DNA from 2 places in the Lactobacillus apis genome. Region 1 is predicted to be linked to the other one. Evidence: riboswitches for the same ligand, from Rfam matches in the RefSeq annotation. Region 1 holds a riboswitch; the other holds the start of a gene.
What was found. Region 1 has a riboswitch for lysine ahead of DKL56_RS00595 (ABC transporter substrate-binding protein/permease). Riboswitches for the same ligand answer to the same signal wherever they lie in the genome.

Region 1 (7,478 bases):
TGTAACAAGTATGTCGTATATGTTTGCTGACTGTCCTGATTTAGCGGATGTCGACTTGAGTAAATTGAATACGACCAAAGTAACAAATATGTCATCCATGTTCGAAGGCTTTTCGCAGTTAGAGAAAATAAATCTAGCTAAGCTTGATACGCATAATGTTAAAAACATGAGAGGAATGTTTGCGGAAAATCCGAATGTAAAAAATATAGATTTAACGCATTTAGATACATCAAATGTAACCAATATGCGGGAAATGTTTGCGAAAGATTCTAACATAGAAAATCTGGATTTAAGTCATTTAAATACTGCTAAAGTTACCACCATGTTGAAGATGTTTTCTGGAGATCGATCTTTAACTAATTTAAACTTGGATGGCTGGAACACTGAGAATGTTAAAGACATGACTTGTATGTTTACGGGTAATGAGAGTTTGGTTAGCCTAGATCTTTCACATTTCAGAATGACTAATGTTAATACCACGACTGGGATGCTTAGTGATTGTTCTAATTTGGTTTATGTGAATTTAAGTGGCTGGCATTTACCAAAATTAGAATCTTCAACTACCATGTTTGAAAACGATAAAAAATTAGCTGCAGTTGACCTGAGTAATTTTAACATCCATAATAGTCAAATTTTGCTAAAAGCTGGTAATCCTAATGGCTTTGCAGTCAAGTTAGGACATTACAAATTGCGCAAGAGTTCGGGAGTGGGCAAAGGCTTTAAGCATATTCAAGCTGTTGGCAAAGGAACAATTAGAAACCCTAAGGGCAAAAAGTATACTGCAAAGCAGCTACAAAAACTTTATAGTCATTCTGCCAAGAAGAGTCCTAAAGAAACCTATGTCATGTATAATGGCAAAAAACCAGTGATGCCTAAATCGTTGAAGTTTAAATAAATTCTATTAGAGGACGTTTCAAGATAAAGGATCAATAGCTGATTCATAATGTAGAGTATTAATTAAAGCAATAATGGGATTAGTTCACTTAGCGTGCGAATTAATCCCGTTTTTTAATAAAATAATCTTTCGTAAATTTCTAGTTCTAAAATACTTGTATAATTGGAAGTAGTAGAAGGTTGAAACTAAATAGAGGGAAATATAATGAAGCAAGAATCATTGTTTGCAAATAATGGTGAAAATGAGCCATTGGCTAACCGCGTACGTCCCCAAAATCTAGATCAATTTGTAGGACAGGAACAGCTTTTGGGACCAGGAAAAATATTGCGGGAAATTATTGATAATAATCAAGTTTCTTCAATGATTTTTTGGGGTCCACCGGGAGTTGGGAAAACAACTTTAGCAGAAATTATTGCTAGGCAAAGTCAGGCCAGCTTTTTCAATTTTAGCGCGGTTGATAACAGTATTACCAAGATTCGTAAAATTATGAAGCAAGCTGAGCAAGAACACGAAATGGGGCAAAAGACACTAGTCTTTGTTGACGAGATTCATCGCTTTAATAAAGCACAACAAGATGCATTTTTACCCTACGTTGAGCGTGGCAGTATTACTTTGATTGGAGCTACGACTGAAAATCCTTCGTTTGAAGTCAACTCGGCTTTGCTATCACGCTGTAAAGTGTTTGTTTTAAAGCCTCTAGAAGTTGCTGACATTATTAAGTTATTGAAAAATGCGCTGGCCAATCCTAATGGTTTTGGCAAACTGTCAGTTAAAATTAGCGACCAAGAAATTAAAGCAATTGCCAAGTTTGCCAACGGCGACGCAAGAACAGCATTGAACACGCTGGAAATGGCGGTTTTAAACGGTCATAAAACTGGTAATACGGTCAGTGTAACTATGGATGGCTTGTCGCAGTTAATCACGCAAAAATCAGTCTTGTATGATAAAGACGGTGAAGAGCACTACAACATCATTTCAGCGCTTCACAAGTCGATGCGTAACAGCGATGTAGATGCGGCAATTTATTGGCTGTCGCGGATGCTTGAAGGTGGAGAAGATCCACTATATATTGCTCGCAGATTGGTGCGCTTTGCCAGTGAAGATATTGGCTTGGCGGACACTAATGCATTAAATGTAGCTATCAATGTTTTTCAGGCTTGTCAGTTTTTAGGAATGCCTGAATGTGATGTGCATTTGACGGAAGCAGTGATTTATCTGGCGCTTGCGCCAAAGTCAAATGCGGTTTATAAAGCTAGATTAGCTGCTGAAGATGATGTCAAAAAGACGATTGATGAACCAGTGCCATTACAGATTCGCAATGCACCAACCAAGTTAATGAAGGACCTAGGTTATGGCAAAGATTACCAATTGGCTCATTATGCTAAAGACAAGTTAACGACAATGAAAACTATGCCGCCAAATTTAGAAGGCCATGAATATTATTTGCCAACTTCGCAAGGTCATGAAGACCGCTTTAAAAAGAGGCTGGAGCAGATTAAAGAATGGCACAGAGAAAACGATGATTAAGGCGAGACTAAGAGAGTATATAAAAAGGTATTAGATCAGAAATCTAATACCTTTTTTGTTACAACTAATAACATTTATACTTTTAATTAGTGGATATTTATAGGTTCTTCAGTAGGTTTACCCGGAAGTTTCTTAATATTAATCAGCTTTTTCTTTAGTTTGGAATGATACAAGTAAGAGCCATTGTTTGATAAAAAGACGACGCCTGACTCTTTGCCATCTGTATCTTTTAAGGTAAAAGTGCTGTTACTTACACGTTTATAAGTACCTCTTTCAAATTTATGCCCGTCTACGTATATGGCATATTTGGGTTTCGTGCCACACGAAATTTCTACATGAGGATTTAAAGCATTTCCTGGCGTTGCAGTATTAGTAAAACCACCATAATTGGTAGGCGGTTTTCTAGTGGTATAGAGCAAAAAGCCTAATGTTACGATAAGTAAAAGTGCGAGAACGCAGGTGCTGATTTTGTAGCCGTTTTTCTTCATGAGTTTTCTCCTGTTGATGAGGTAAAATAAACTGGTTTAACCAGCTAATATAAAAGACGGGTTATATTATCTATATATAATAATAGAAATAGATTTTTGTCAAACGTAATTAAGCAAGATATAGAGCCGCGATAATGTAATTAGAGGCTACATTGAGTATTACAATCAGAAAAGAATCAAAATCAAACTAAAAGGACTAACTCCGATTGAATATCGGAAGTTAGTCCTCAGTTAGCAGCTAATTAAAGTGTCCTAATTTTAGGGTTCACATCATTTTTGGAACATCTTTTTATTTAAAGTTAGTTGTTTTGAAAATTATTCAAGAACTTCGCTGTTTTCTCATTTTGAGGATGATTGAATAGTTGGTCTGGTTTACCTTGCTCGGCAATTACCCCGTCACTGATGAAAAACATTTGATCAGAAATTTCTTTAGCAAATGCCATTTCGTGCGTCACGATAATCATCGTTAAACCGGTTGTTGCCAAGTTTTTCATAACGCTTAAAACTTCACCGACCATTTCAGGATCAAGAGCACTTGTGGGCTCATCGAATAATAAAATTTCCGGATCCATCGAAATAGCACGAGCAATGGCAACACGTTGCTGTTGTCCACCAGAAAGTTGACTTGGGCGGGCGTTGATGTATTGTTCCATTCCAACTTTTTCTAAGTTGGCAAGGGCGATTTTACGTGCTTCGTCCTTGGAGCGTTTTAAGACTAGCTCTTGGCCAACCATGCAATTAGCTAAAACATTTTTGTTTTCGAAAAGATCGAATTGTTGGAAAACCATCCCAACTTTAGCACGGTAAATATTACGATTATAGTTTTGCTCAAGGACGTTTTCACCGTGGAAGTGAATTTCACCAGCTGTGGGCTCTTCCAGTAAATTAATGCAGCGTAAAGTGGTTGATTTACCACCACCTGACGGGCCAATAATAGTTGCGATTTCGCCTTTTTTAATATCAAGTGAAATATCGCGTAACACCTGGTGTTGTCCAAAAGTTTTTTGCAAATGCTGTAAGCTTAAAATAGTTTCATTTGATTCAGTCATTATTTTTTGGCCTCCATATCCTGAGCTGTGCCTACTTGAACTTGATTAGCCATTAAGTTGTAGTTTTTGTTTCCTTGCAAGTGCTTTTCAATCAGATTAAAGATTCTGGTAATTGTAAAGGTTAAAATCAGGTAGATAGCTGAAATTGTCAGGTAAGTTGGGAAGAACTTAAAGGTCTGACTGGCAATTGTTGTACCGACAAAGAAAAGTTCCGAGACTGAAATAATACTCAAAACAGAAGTGTCCTTAATATTAACGATGAACTCGTTAGTAATTGAAGGTAAACAGTTCTTAATAGCTTGAGGCAAAATAATATGCCACATTCTTTGGTTATGGGTCATTCCTAATGCGCTGGCAGCTTCAAATTGTCCTTCTGGAGTGGAAATAATTCCACCACGAATAATTTCTGCCAAGTATGCGCCTGTGTTAATCGAAACAATTACTAGTGCAGCAAGTGTACGATCGATATTGATGTGCCAGAATTGAGCAATTCCATAATAAATTACGGCTGCTTGTACCATCATTGGGGTACCGCGGAAAACTTCAATATAAACGGATAGGAGCCAGTTAATAAACTTCGAAAACCATCTTTTACCTCTGCTAGTTGGGGTAGGGATAGTCCTAATAATACCAACGAAAAGACCGATGAAGAAACCGGCAATCGTACCAACTGAAGCAAGAAGAAGGGTCATACCAATACCACTTAAAATCATGCCGCCAAATTGTTTCCAAACACTGACGAGCCAAGGATCTTGTTTGCCTTTCTTGCTAGTTTCATCAGTTTTTGGTTGTTGTGAAATGGCGGTAGTCATTAGCTTGGTTCTTTCAGAATTTGGAATAGTAGCTAAGACTTGGTTAACTTGCTTGAGTAAATCCTTGTTTGGCTTGGCGATGCCGATTGCAGTAGTTGAATCCTCTTTAGAAATGCGGAAACCTGCCATTTTACTAATTGGGATTGCCTTGATGTCAGGGTCAACCATTTTAAATGAGGTTGATTCGGTATCTTCGGCAATATAGCCATCAATGGTACCAGAAATTAAGCTTTGACGCATTGCAGCAAAGTCACGCATTGCTGGTTGTCTTTTGGCACCTTTAAGTTGCTTAATTAGTGCATAGTGCGAAGTACCTTGCTGAGCAGTTAACTTAGCACCTTTAAAATCGTTTAACGTTTTAGCGGTGGCGTATTTACTGTTGACTTTTGTAATAACAACAAAAGTACTGTTTCGATATGGTTTAGTAAAATTAATCGCTTTTGCACGCTCAGCAGTTGGACTCATTCCGGCAATAATCAGGTCAGCTTTGCCACTGGTTAAAGCTGGAAGTAAACCATCCCACTCAGTCTTGACTACAACAACCTTACGATGCAATTGTTTACCAATTATTTTTGCGATTTTAACATCATAGCCGTTGGCATATGTGCGTGAGCCTTCGATTGGCACCGCACCATTTTTGTCTGTAGTTTGAGTCCAATTATATGGTTGGTAGTTGGCCTCCATTGCTACCTTTAGTTCACCATCATCTTTTTTGGCATCAACTTGTGTAATACCAAAATTGCTTGTAATGATGAAACTAAGCATCACCGTGATTAGAGCGGTAAACCACTTATTTCTTGACTTCATTTTGAAAACCTCCGAGAAATCTGTTTCAAATAAAGCCAATACAATAAAAAGCGTAAATAAAAACCTCGCTGTTTACAAAACAACGAGGTTATAATTGATCATATTTTAGACAAATCATATAGCGCTCCCCAGTATTAACTAGGACAGTCTGCAAGATCTTCTCCTGCAGCCCAACGAAAGTGTTAAAGCGAATAGCACTTTTGTTTCGGCGATAACTCTTACGCTAATCTTCATTGTGTTCGTTCACTCAGATTAGTTTCGTAATTACCGCAACCTCTATTGCATTGGAAATTATTTAACTTAACCAACAGGATAGGCTAAAAAGGTTAACTTGTCAACAGCTATAAACCAAATGTGTATTCTTACCAGTTTTTATAGTTGAAATTAGCGCTTATTGCCAGCCATTATTAGCACGATAATCATTTTTCTTCATTCGCGAAACATATGGATTGCCGGCAACAAAAAAACGCAATGGTTTATTTGCCCATTCCAATTCAGATTGGTTGACACCGATGCGGGCACTCTTAGCAATTTCTTGCGGCCTTTTTTGATGTTGATCATTTAAGTCGATTGCAAAGGGTGAATCACTTAAAAAATGTAGATCCCAATTTTTATCATGAATGCCAAAAGCCTGCATCATTTTAGCGGGGCCGTTTGTTAATAAAACTCCGTCTTTGCCTGAGCGATTACTAATCATTTGTTCAATTCCCCAGGCAGGTTCAATTGCTCTGATTAAGACACCTTGTGGTTCATCTTTTGCTTGAGTTGCAACATCGAAAAAGAAGTATTGTCGTTGAGCATAAATATAGATTGTTCCGCCGCGGCCATAAAGACCTTCGTTTGCAGGACTACGATGACCACCATAAGAATGTGCCGCACGATCTTTTTTTCCTAAGTATGCTTCTGCTTCGACAATATAACCGCCAAGAGTGCGTTTGCCATCATTATAAGTTAATGGCCGACCAAGTAGATCGGCACTAATTTCTTCAGTTGAGTAGTTAGTAAAGTAAGTTGAATAATCCATTTTTCCCTTGAGTAGTACACCAGATTTAACAAAGAGGTGAATAAAGTGAATCAGATAAAATTAGTTCGAATTTATGAAAAAGAGCAGCCTGCGGGGTATCGCATTTTAGTGGATCGATTATGGCCACGAGGTATAAGCAAGACAGATGCCAGCCTTGATGTTTGGGCTAAGGAACTTGCACCCAGTAAAGAGCTTCGCAAGTGGTTTAATCATGATGATAATAAATTTATGCAATTTAAGCAAAGGTATCTAGCAGAACTTGAAGCAAATTCAGCCATGGCCGAGTTTGTGTCCATAGTGAAAAAGCAGTTGCGGAAACAAGACGTGTTGTTTTTATACGGTGCTAAAAATAAAGAGCATAACCAGGCGGTTGTGCTCAAAGAAAAAATTATTTCTCAATTATAGTTAACGACCATGCTTTTTAAGCCGTAAAAAGTGAAACGCAATTGTGATAATTAAGACGCCAAAAACAATAATCGCAAAAACAGTGTTCGGTAATTCATAGTGAAGTGGTGGTAATGAAACAAGCAATTTTAAGGCGATAATTGCAATCAAAACGTAGGCCATTGGCTGCAATTCAGGAATAATATCCATTAATTTGATAATTATTTCGGCGACACCTCGCATACATAAAATTCCAATCATGCCACCAATTAAAACAACAACAGGATTACTCGAGACGGCTAGTGCGGCCAAAACAGAATCAATTGAAAAGACGATATCCATTGCTTCAATTGAAATAACTGTTCGCCAGAAAAGTGATAAAAAGTGTTTGCCCTTTTTGGGCGAATGCTGTGCAATTTTTTCGCCTTCGGCTTTTTCTTCAGCTTGCGCTTTTTGCGGATGACGCTGATCATAGAAAAACTTAAAGGCTAG
Region 2 (7,478 bases), 200 kb from region 1:
ATGTGAAGCAACAGAAATTACGCCTCTTGCCCCTAAAGTTTTAGCGCTGAGTGCCTGTGCGTCCTCACCGGTATAAACTAAAAAGTCACTTGGTGCATGCTCAACGATATATTCCAAGTCTTCTATTTCTGTACATTGCTTCACGCCGGCAATATTAGGATTAGCAGCCAATTCAACAACAGTTTCCTTAGTAATTTTTACACCTGTACGACCAGGAATGTTATAAATCATTAGTGGAACCTTTGATTTTTTGGCAACAGCTTCAAAATGCGCTTTGATTCCACGTTGATTGGGCTTGTTGTAGTATGGCGTAACAACCAAAGCCATATCAATGCCTGAAATTTGACTAACTTCCTCTGTGAAATCCACCGTTTGAGCAGTGTTATTGCTACCTGTACCTGCAATCACTGGTACTCGACCTGCAACTATTTCTGCAAAGCGGGTATAAAGCTCGATTTTTTCATCATGGTTCATCGTAGCCGTTTCACCAGTCGTACCACCAATTACAAAACCGCGACTTCCTGTGGCAAGCAAAAGTTCTGTTAGTTCTTTTAAACCGGGATAATCAACTTCTCCTTGCTCATTAAATGGTGTGATCAACGCAGTTAGTAAATCAGCGCTAGTAAAATCTGTCATAGTTTTTCCTTTCATTATTAGTCATTTACATGTGCTCTTCGAAAAAGCCGACTATTGCTTTAATCCCTGCCTCAATTGCACTTTCTTGTGGACTGAAAGTAGCGGAATGAAGTTGAGAGTCATCTTCCACGCCAAGCCAGCACATTGTTCCAGGAATTTTGGCAAGTAAATAACCAAAGTCTTCACCTGTCATTGCCGGCTCAGTTTCTTGATACTTAACTGCTGGGTTATTTTTCATGTAGTCAATAAATTCAGCGGTAATCTTAGGATCATTTTCGACAGGCCAATAGCCTCCTTGGTTAATTTCAATTTCTGCTCTAGCCGCAAAACTTTGACCAATACCAGCTGTTACTTCACGCAAACGCTTCTCAATTTGTTCAATCATCGTTTGAGTCAAGCCGCGAAGCGTACCTTCTAGGTGCGCATGACCAGCAATTGCATTTCTAATCGTGCCCGCACGAACCTTGCCAATTGTTATCACGCCGCTTTCAATTGGATCAATGCTGCGCGCCACAATTGTCTGAATCTGACTAATTAATGCCGCAGCCGCTACAACCATATCATTTGCACGCTGTGGATATGCAGCGTGACCATCTTGACCATACAGATCAATATTAATTTCTGCAGCGCCAGCAAATAGTGTTCCGTTACGGCACCCAATTGTTCCTGCTGGTAAGTCAGGCGTAACATGTAATGCAAAAAATTCATCAGGTCGCCACTCACCAGTAAAAACGTCCTGTTCATATGCTAGTTTGCCACCGTTTTTGCTTTCTTCAGCTGGTTGGAAGAAGAAAAGCAAATTATCTTGTGGTTGATGCTCACTAAAGTAATTCAAAATTCCTAATGCCACTGTCATATGAAGATCATGACCACACGCATGCATTTTTCCCTCATTTTTTGAAGAAAATGCTAACCCAGTTTTTTCTTTTACTGGTAGTCCATCAATATCAGCTCGGTAACCAATCGTTTTTTTAGGTCGCTTTCCTTGCACTCTTACCAGCAAGGCAGTTGGCAACTCAGGAACAGTTTTAATCTGTAAAAATTGCTGATCAAATTGTTGAATAACCTTTAATAAATACTGCTTGGTGTCATGCTCTTGCAATGCCACTTCGGGAATTTGATGTAAGTCACGACGAATTTGAATCAGTTGACTAGTAGTTAACATTAACTCACAACTTTCTTAAATCTTGCTCAATCTTAGTTTTGTCAGTAGTTTGTTCGTCTCTTTTTTTAACAACTTTGGCTGGGACGCCTGCTACAACAGTATTAGCCGGAACATCTTTTGTCACGACGGCACCTGCGGCAACCACAGCATTATCACCAACTTGAACCCCTTCTAAAATCACTGCGTTAGCACCAACTAGAACATTTTGTCCAATCCTGACTGGTTCGGCGGAAGCAGGCTCGACTACACCCGCTACAACGGCACCAGCACCAATATGGCTGTTAGCCCCAACAATTGCACGCCCGCCCAAAACAGCGTTCATATCAATCATTGCCCCATCACCAATTTCAGCACCGATATTAATTACCGCTCCCATCATAATGACCGCGTTTTTACCGATACTTACTTGTTCACGGATCAAGGCACCAGGTTCAATTCTTGCTTGAATATTTTTTAAATCTAAAAGGGGTACTGCAGAGTTACGGCTGCAGTTTTCAACTTGATAGTCATTGATCTTTGCCGCATTAGTTCGTAAAAATGGTACTAGATCATCCCAGTCACCAAAAACAACACCGCAATTACCCTCGATAAATGTTCTTACTTCTACAGGCCATTTCAAGTCCTCCAAGTCGCCCTTAACATAAATCTTAACTGGGGTTTTCTTAGGCGCATTGGCAATAAAATCAATAATTTCTGTCGCTGACATATTTTTCATTTGATATCCTCACTTTTCTTGATAAAAACGGTCATTCTTAATTAAATCGTCATAGGTTTCACGTGTAACAACTTCTTGTGCTTGTCCATTTTCTGCAAAAACAACTGCTGGTCTTGGAACACGGTTATAGTTAGAAGCCATGCTGTAACCATATGCTCCAGTTGCAAGAACAGCAATTACATCCCCTGGCTTAGTTTTTGGTAAATATGCCTGATCAATCAAAATGTCACCAGATTCACAATAGCGTCCTGCTAAATGGACCTTTTCAACTGGTTCAGCCGCTGGTCGCTTGGCAACCAATGCTTCATATTCTGCTTGATAAAGCGCAGGTCGAATGTTATCACCCATGCCGCCATCAACAGTCACATAAGGAGTTAAACCTGGCACATCCTTTCTGGAGCCAACGGTATAAAGACTATATCCTGCTTCACCAACAATTGAGCGTCCGGGTTCTACCCAGATTGCTGGTACGTTTAACTGATACTGTTCAGCTAATGTACGGACACTGGCAATGATTTGTTCAACAAATGTACCTAGCCCAATTACGCTATCTATAGCGGTATATCTTATACCAAAACCGCCGCCTAAATTTAGAACCTGTGGCTGATAATCATACTTTTGCTTCCATTCTTGAACTAGCTGCATCAATTTTTCCACTTCAAGATTGAAACCTTCAGTTTCAAGGATTTGTGAACCAATGTGAGCGTGAAGTCCAATCAACTCCATTTGCTCTTCCGCTTCAACTTGTAAAAAGGCTTTTTCTGCTTGACCCGAACGAACATCAAACCCAAATTTACTGTCTTCTTGACCCGTTTGATCATATTCGTGCGTATGTGCACTCACACCAGGAGTGATGCGGAGCATTACTTGCACTTTCTTGTTTGTTTCATGCAGTACTTGCTTCAGGAGTTCAATTTCATGAAAGTTATCTAAAATGATTACCCCAACATTATTTTCAACGGCCATTAAGAGTTCATCTTTTGTTTTATTATTACCGTGAAAACTGATTTTTTCCGTTGAAAAGCCTGCTTTCAACGCTGTATACAGTTCTCCACCTGAAACAACATCAATGTGGCCACCCAATTCGTTGATTACTTGATAGATTGCAATCGAGGTAAAAGCTTTACTAGCATAGCTGATGGCATAATCAACCTGTCCAGCAACAAAAGCTTGCTTAAGTGCATTGAACTGTTTTCTAATTTGGGCAACATCATAAACCACCAATGGCGTGCCAAAGTTTTCGGCTAGCTTAAGTGCATCTACACCTCCAATCATTAAGTGACCTTGATCATTCGTCTGGTAATAATCATTCGTTGACATCTAATAACCCCCGTTTTTTGGTAAAGAAAAAGACCCTTTAATACGCGCATAGCGTACAAAAGAGTCTTTCAGATTAAACCTTGATCTGATTCAGTTTTGGCGATAGCGCTCCGCAAATTTAAATTTGCGACAGTCCGTAATTTATTAGATTACGTCCCAGCCGATTAACTACCGCAATAATTAACGCTTCGGCAACCGCCCCTTTCGCTAGCTTCACCGTTTTTGCAGAAACTCCACTAGGTACTTTTGTTAGTTGCGACCTCTTCGTTTAATTTATAAAAATATTATTATTATTAATATTACTTGTCAACGGCTTTTTCATAATTAATTAACTTTATTTTTTGCAAACATGACTGCAGTTATGTTTTAGTTGCAGATAAAAATTAAAATGTTAAAATGCGTTACTATCGAATTTAAATTATTTTAATCAAGTAGGTGTTGCAAAAATGAAAGTTGTTAAATTTGGTGGTAGTTCACTTGCAAGCGGTGAACAATTTCAAAAAGTGCTAAATATTATTAATGCTGACCCAACCAGAAAAGTAATTGTCACTTCCGCACCAGGAAAAAGATTTGCGGAAGATGTAAAAGTTACAGATCTGTTAATTGAATATGCTCAAAAGACACTGAAACAACAAGACACTACTGAAGTTATTCAGCAAATTTGGACGAGGTATCAAGAAATTGCCGCTTTTTTTGCACTTGAGCCCCAAAAATTTGCGTTCTTGCACCAAGAGTTGGTTGACTTACCAATAGGTTTTAATGACGAGCCAGAATACCTAATGGCAGCTTTCAAAGCACACGGAGAAAAACTCTGCGCACAGTTACTAGCATTAATTTTGCAAGAGCAAGGTTTACCAACACGCTTTCTAGACCCACAGGACGCTGGTTTTTTGGTAAGCAGTGCCGCGAGCGACGCTCAAGTCTTACCTGAAACTTACCAAAATTTACTTAGATGGCGTGAAGTGCCAGAAATATTAGTAGTTCCCGGTTTTTATGGTGTTACAACTCAGGGCAAAATTGCCACTTTTTCACGCGGTGGATCGGATATCACCGGTTCAATCTGGGCAAGAGGAATTAAAGCAGACTTGTACGAAAACTTTACTGACGTAAATGCAATTTATGCCGCGGATCCTAGAATTGTTGCTAACCCTCATCCAATTAAAATCATGACTTACCGGGAATTACGGGAACTATCTTATGCTGGTTTTTCAGTTTTCCATGACGAAGCGTTGATTCCGGCAATTCAAGGCCAGGTTTTCATCAATGTTAAAAATACTAATCACCCTGAATTACCAGGAACAATGATTGTTCCAGAAAAGGATTTTCATCCTAAAAGTACGATTACAGGTGTTGCCAGCTCAAATCACTTTTCCGCTTTATATTTACACAAATATCTACTTAATAAAGAAACTGGTTTCACTCTTAAATTACTAGAAATATTTTACAAGTTCAATATTTCATACGAACACATGCCCTCAGGTATAGATGATCTAACGGTTATCTTTGACAAACGGCAGTTTACTGAAGAACTGCGCGAGCAAATGTGCAGTGAAATTCAAAAAGTGATTCATCCCGACCAATTAGAATGGATTGATGATTATGCTATCATTATGGTAGTTGGTGAAGGGATGCGGAATAAGATTGGTGCAATGAAGAATATCACTACCCCTTTAGCCAAAGAGCATATTGCCATTCACATGATCAATCAGGGTGCATCACGTATTTCTATTATGTTAGGCACCAAGAAAGAAGACGCAGCAAATGCTGTTAGCCAAATTTATCAACAATTTTTTAAAGGAGTAGCAAAATCATGATTCAAATGCAAAAAGTGCATGGTTCGCAAAATCAATTTTTCTTATTAGATCAGACTCAATTAGAAAAGCCACTTATCGATCCCGAATTAGTTAACTTAGCACGTCAATTAACAGATAGACGAACTAGCTTTTTGAACGGAGCAGATGGTTTACTTGTCATTAGTGAATCCAGCCATCCCGATGTTCTAGGGAGAATGCAGGTAATTAATGCAGACGGTTCGTTTGCATCGATGTGTGGTAATGGCTTGCGCACTGTTGGTCGTTACTTAGCGGAAAAATACCACAAAACATCTTTCAAAGTGGAAACAGATCAAGCCGATCTTGCTGTAACATGTCAACCAGATTGGGCAGAAAATGTTAAGGCAGTCGGGGTAGAAATTAGTCCTATCAGCTTTAAAGCAAAAGACTTACCATTTAACAATTTAGGTACTGATGAATTAATCGACCAAAATGTTCCTGCCTTTGATGATGATTTGACCTTTACAGCAGTCGCTGTGCCTAATCCTCACCTTATCAGCTTAGTTTCAGCTGATGTGTTACACAGTGATTTTCTAAAAACTTTGGGTGCAGCGTTAAACCGACCTAACCCCTACTTTCCTGACGGTGTTAATGTTAGTCTGGCACAAGTAATAGACTCTGATCATCTTTTTGTCCGTACTTATGAGCGCGGTGTCGGTTTTACTAATGCCTGTGGTACTGGAATGTCCGCGGCAAGTCTCGTATTTGCCCTAACTCAACCGCAAGAACACGCTTTTGAGCGCTTGCTTACTGTTACTAATCCTGGTGGATTTGTTCAAACTAAGGTTCATCAAACAGATGACAGCTATTGGGTTGAATTAATTGGTAATGCGACTGTAATGGCAGAAATTGAAGTAGACGAAGGTGAATTACATCAGCCTTTCCTTCGTTTTTCTGATTTTTCAGTTACTCCAACTAAAGAAGATGAAGCTTATCAAGCTTTTATTGCGAAAAAAGCTAACTAACCTTCCAAGTTATTTTGTATTTACTGTTGATATATAAACTTTTTAATAAAAAATTACGTTCTAACTAAATTTATGTTTGAAAGCACTTCAGCAAAAAGCCTTGTTTGCCAGTTTGAGGTGCTTTTTTGGTCTTTCTTTTTCCTTTCAATGAAGTACAATGTTTTTAATAAAGCGATTTCACAAAAAGGAGTCATTAAAATGGCAGAAGTAAATTATCAAAAATTAGTCGATGAGATGCGCAAAGCTTTTAAAGATGGTGATGATAAGCGTGATGAAGGCTTACCTACCAGCATCCCTGAAGTAGAACGCTTTGATGACATTGCTTACGGTAAAGATCCTAAATATCAATTACTTGATGTCTATTTACCAAGCAAACGCACAGACGCTAAACTACCGGTAATTGTTAACATTCACGGCGGTGGCTGGGTATACGGCACAAAAGAAACCTATCAATTTTACTGCATGGCACTTGCTAAAGAGGGTTTTGCAGTAGTAAATGCAAATTATCGCCTAGCACCAGATGTTGTTTATCCAGGTGAATTAGATGACGTCAACCGCGTCTTCCATTGGGTAGCAGATCCAACTAACGCAGCTAAATATCAATTAGACTTAGACAATGTCTTTATCGTTGGGGACAGTGCCGGTGGTCAAATGGGTGAGCAAATTTTAGCTGCTTATACTAACGCTGACTATCGTAAATACTTTGGTTACTCTGTTCCTGACCTAACAATTAAGGCTGCAGCATTAAATTGCGGTGCATATTTCTTAACTGAAAAAATTAGTTCAATTGTGGGCGCACCAGAAGCATATTTCCGTCCAGAAATTCGTTTAACAGAGCATGATCA

Region 2: linked by a shared signal. The riboswitch ahead of lysA (diaminopimelate decarboxylase) and the one ahead of DKL56_RS00595 (ABC transporter substrate-binding protein/permease) in region 1 are both predicted to bind lysine.

What each region holds. Positions count from the first base shown of each region.
Region 1 covers NZ_CP029476.1:126,712-134,189, forward strand. The annotation lists gene DKL56_RS00570 (BspA family leucine-rich repeat surface protein) at 1-895, shown strand, start outside; gene DKL56_RS00575 (replication-associated recombination protein A) at 1,100-2,422, shown strand; gene DKL56_RS00580 (hypothetical protein) at 2,509-2,910, opposite strand; gene DKL56_RS07955 (IS3 family transposase) at 3,050-3,145, shown strand; gene DKL56_RS00590 (amino acid ABC transporter ATP-binding protein) at 3,210-3,959, opposite strand; gene DKL56_RS00595 (ABC transporter substrate-binding protein/permease) at 3,959-5,578, opposite strand; lysine riboswitch at 5,690-5,865, opposite strand; gene DKL56_RS00600 (DNA-3-methyladenine glycosylase) at 5,970-6,602, opposite strand; gene DKL56_RS00605 (DUF488 domain-containing protein) at 6,648-7,007, shown strand; gene DKL56_RS00610 (TerC family protein) at 7,008-7,478, opposite strand, start outside.
Region 2 covers NZ_CP029476.1:1,608,386-1,615,863, forward strand. The annotation lists gene dapA (4-hydroxy-tetrahydrodipicolinate synthase) at 1-636, opposite strand, end outside; gene DKL56_RS07505 (N-acetyldiaminopimelate deacetylase) at 662-1,801, opposite strand; gene dapD (2,3,4,5-tetrahydropyridine-2,6-dicarboxylate N-acetyltransferase) at 1,806-2,516, opposite strand; gene lysA (diaminopimelate decarboxylase) at 2,526-3,836, opposite strand; lysine riboswitch at 3,931-4,109, opposite strand; gene DKL56_RS07520 (aspartate kinase) at 4,283-5,650, shown strand; gene dapF (diaminopimelate epimerase) at 5,647-6,633, shown strand; gene DKL56_RS07530 (alpha/beta hydrolase) at 6,832-7,478, shown strand, end outside.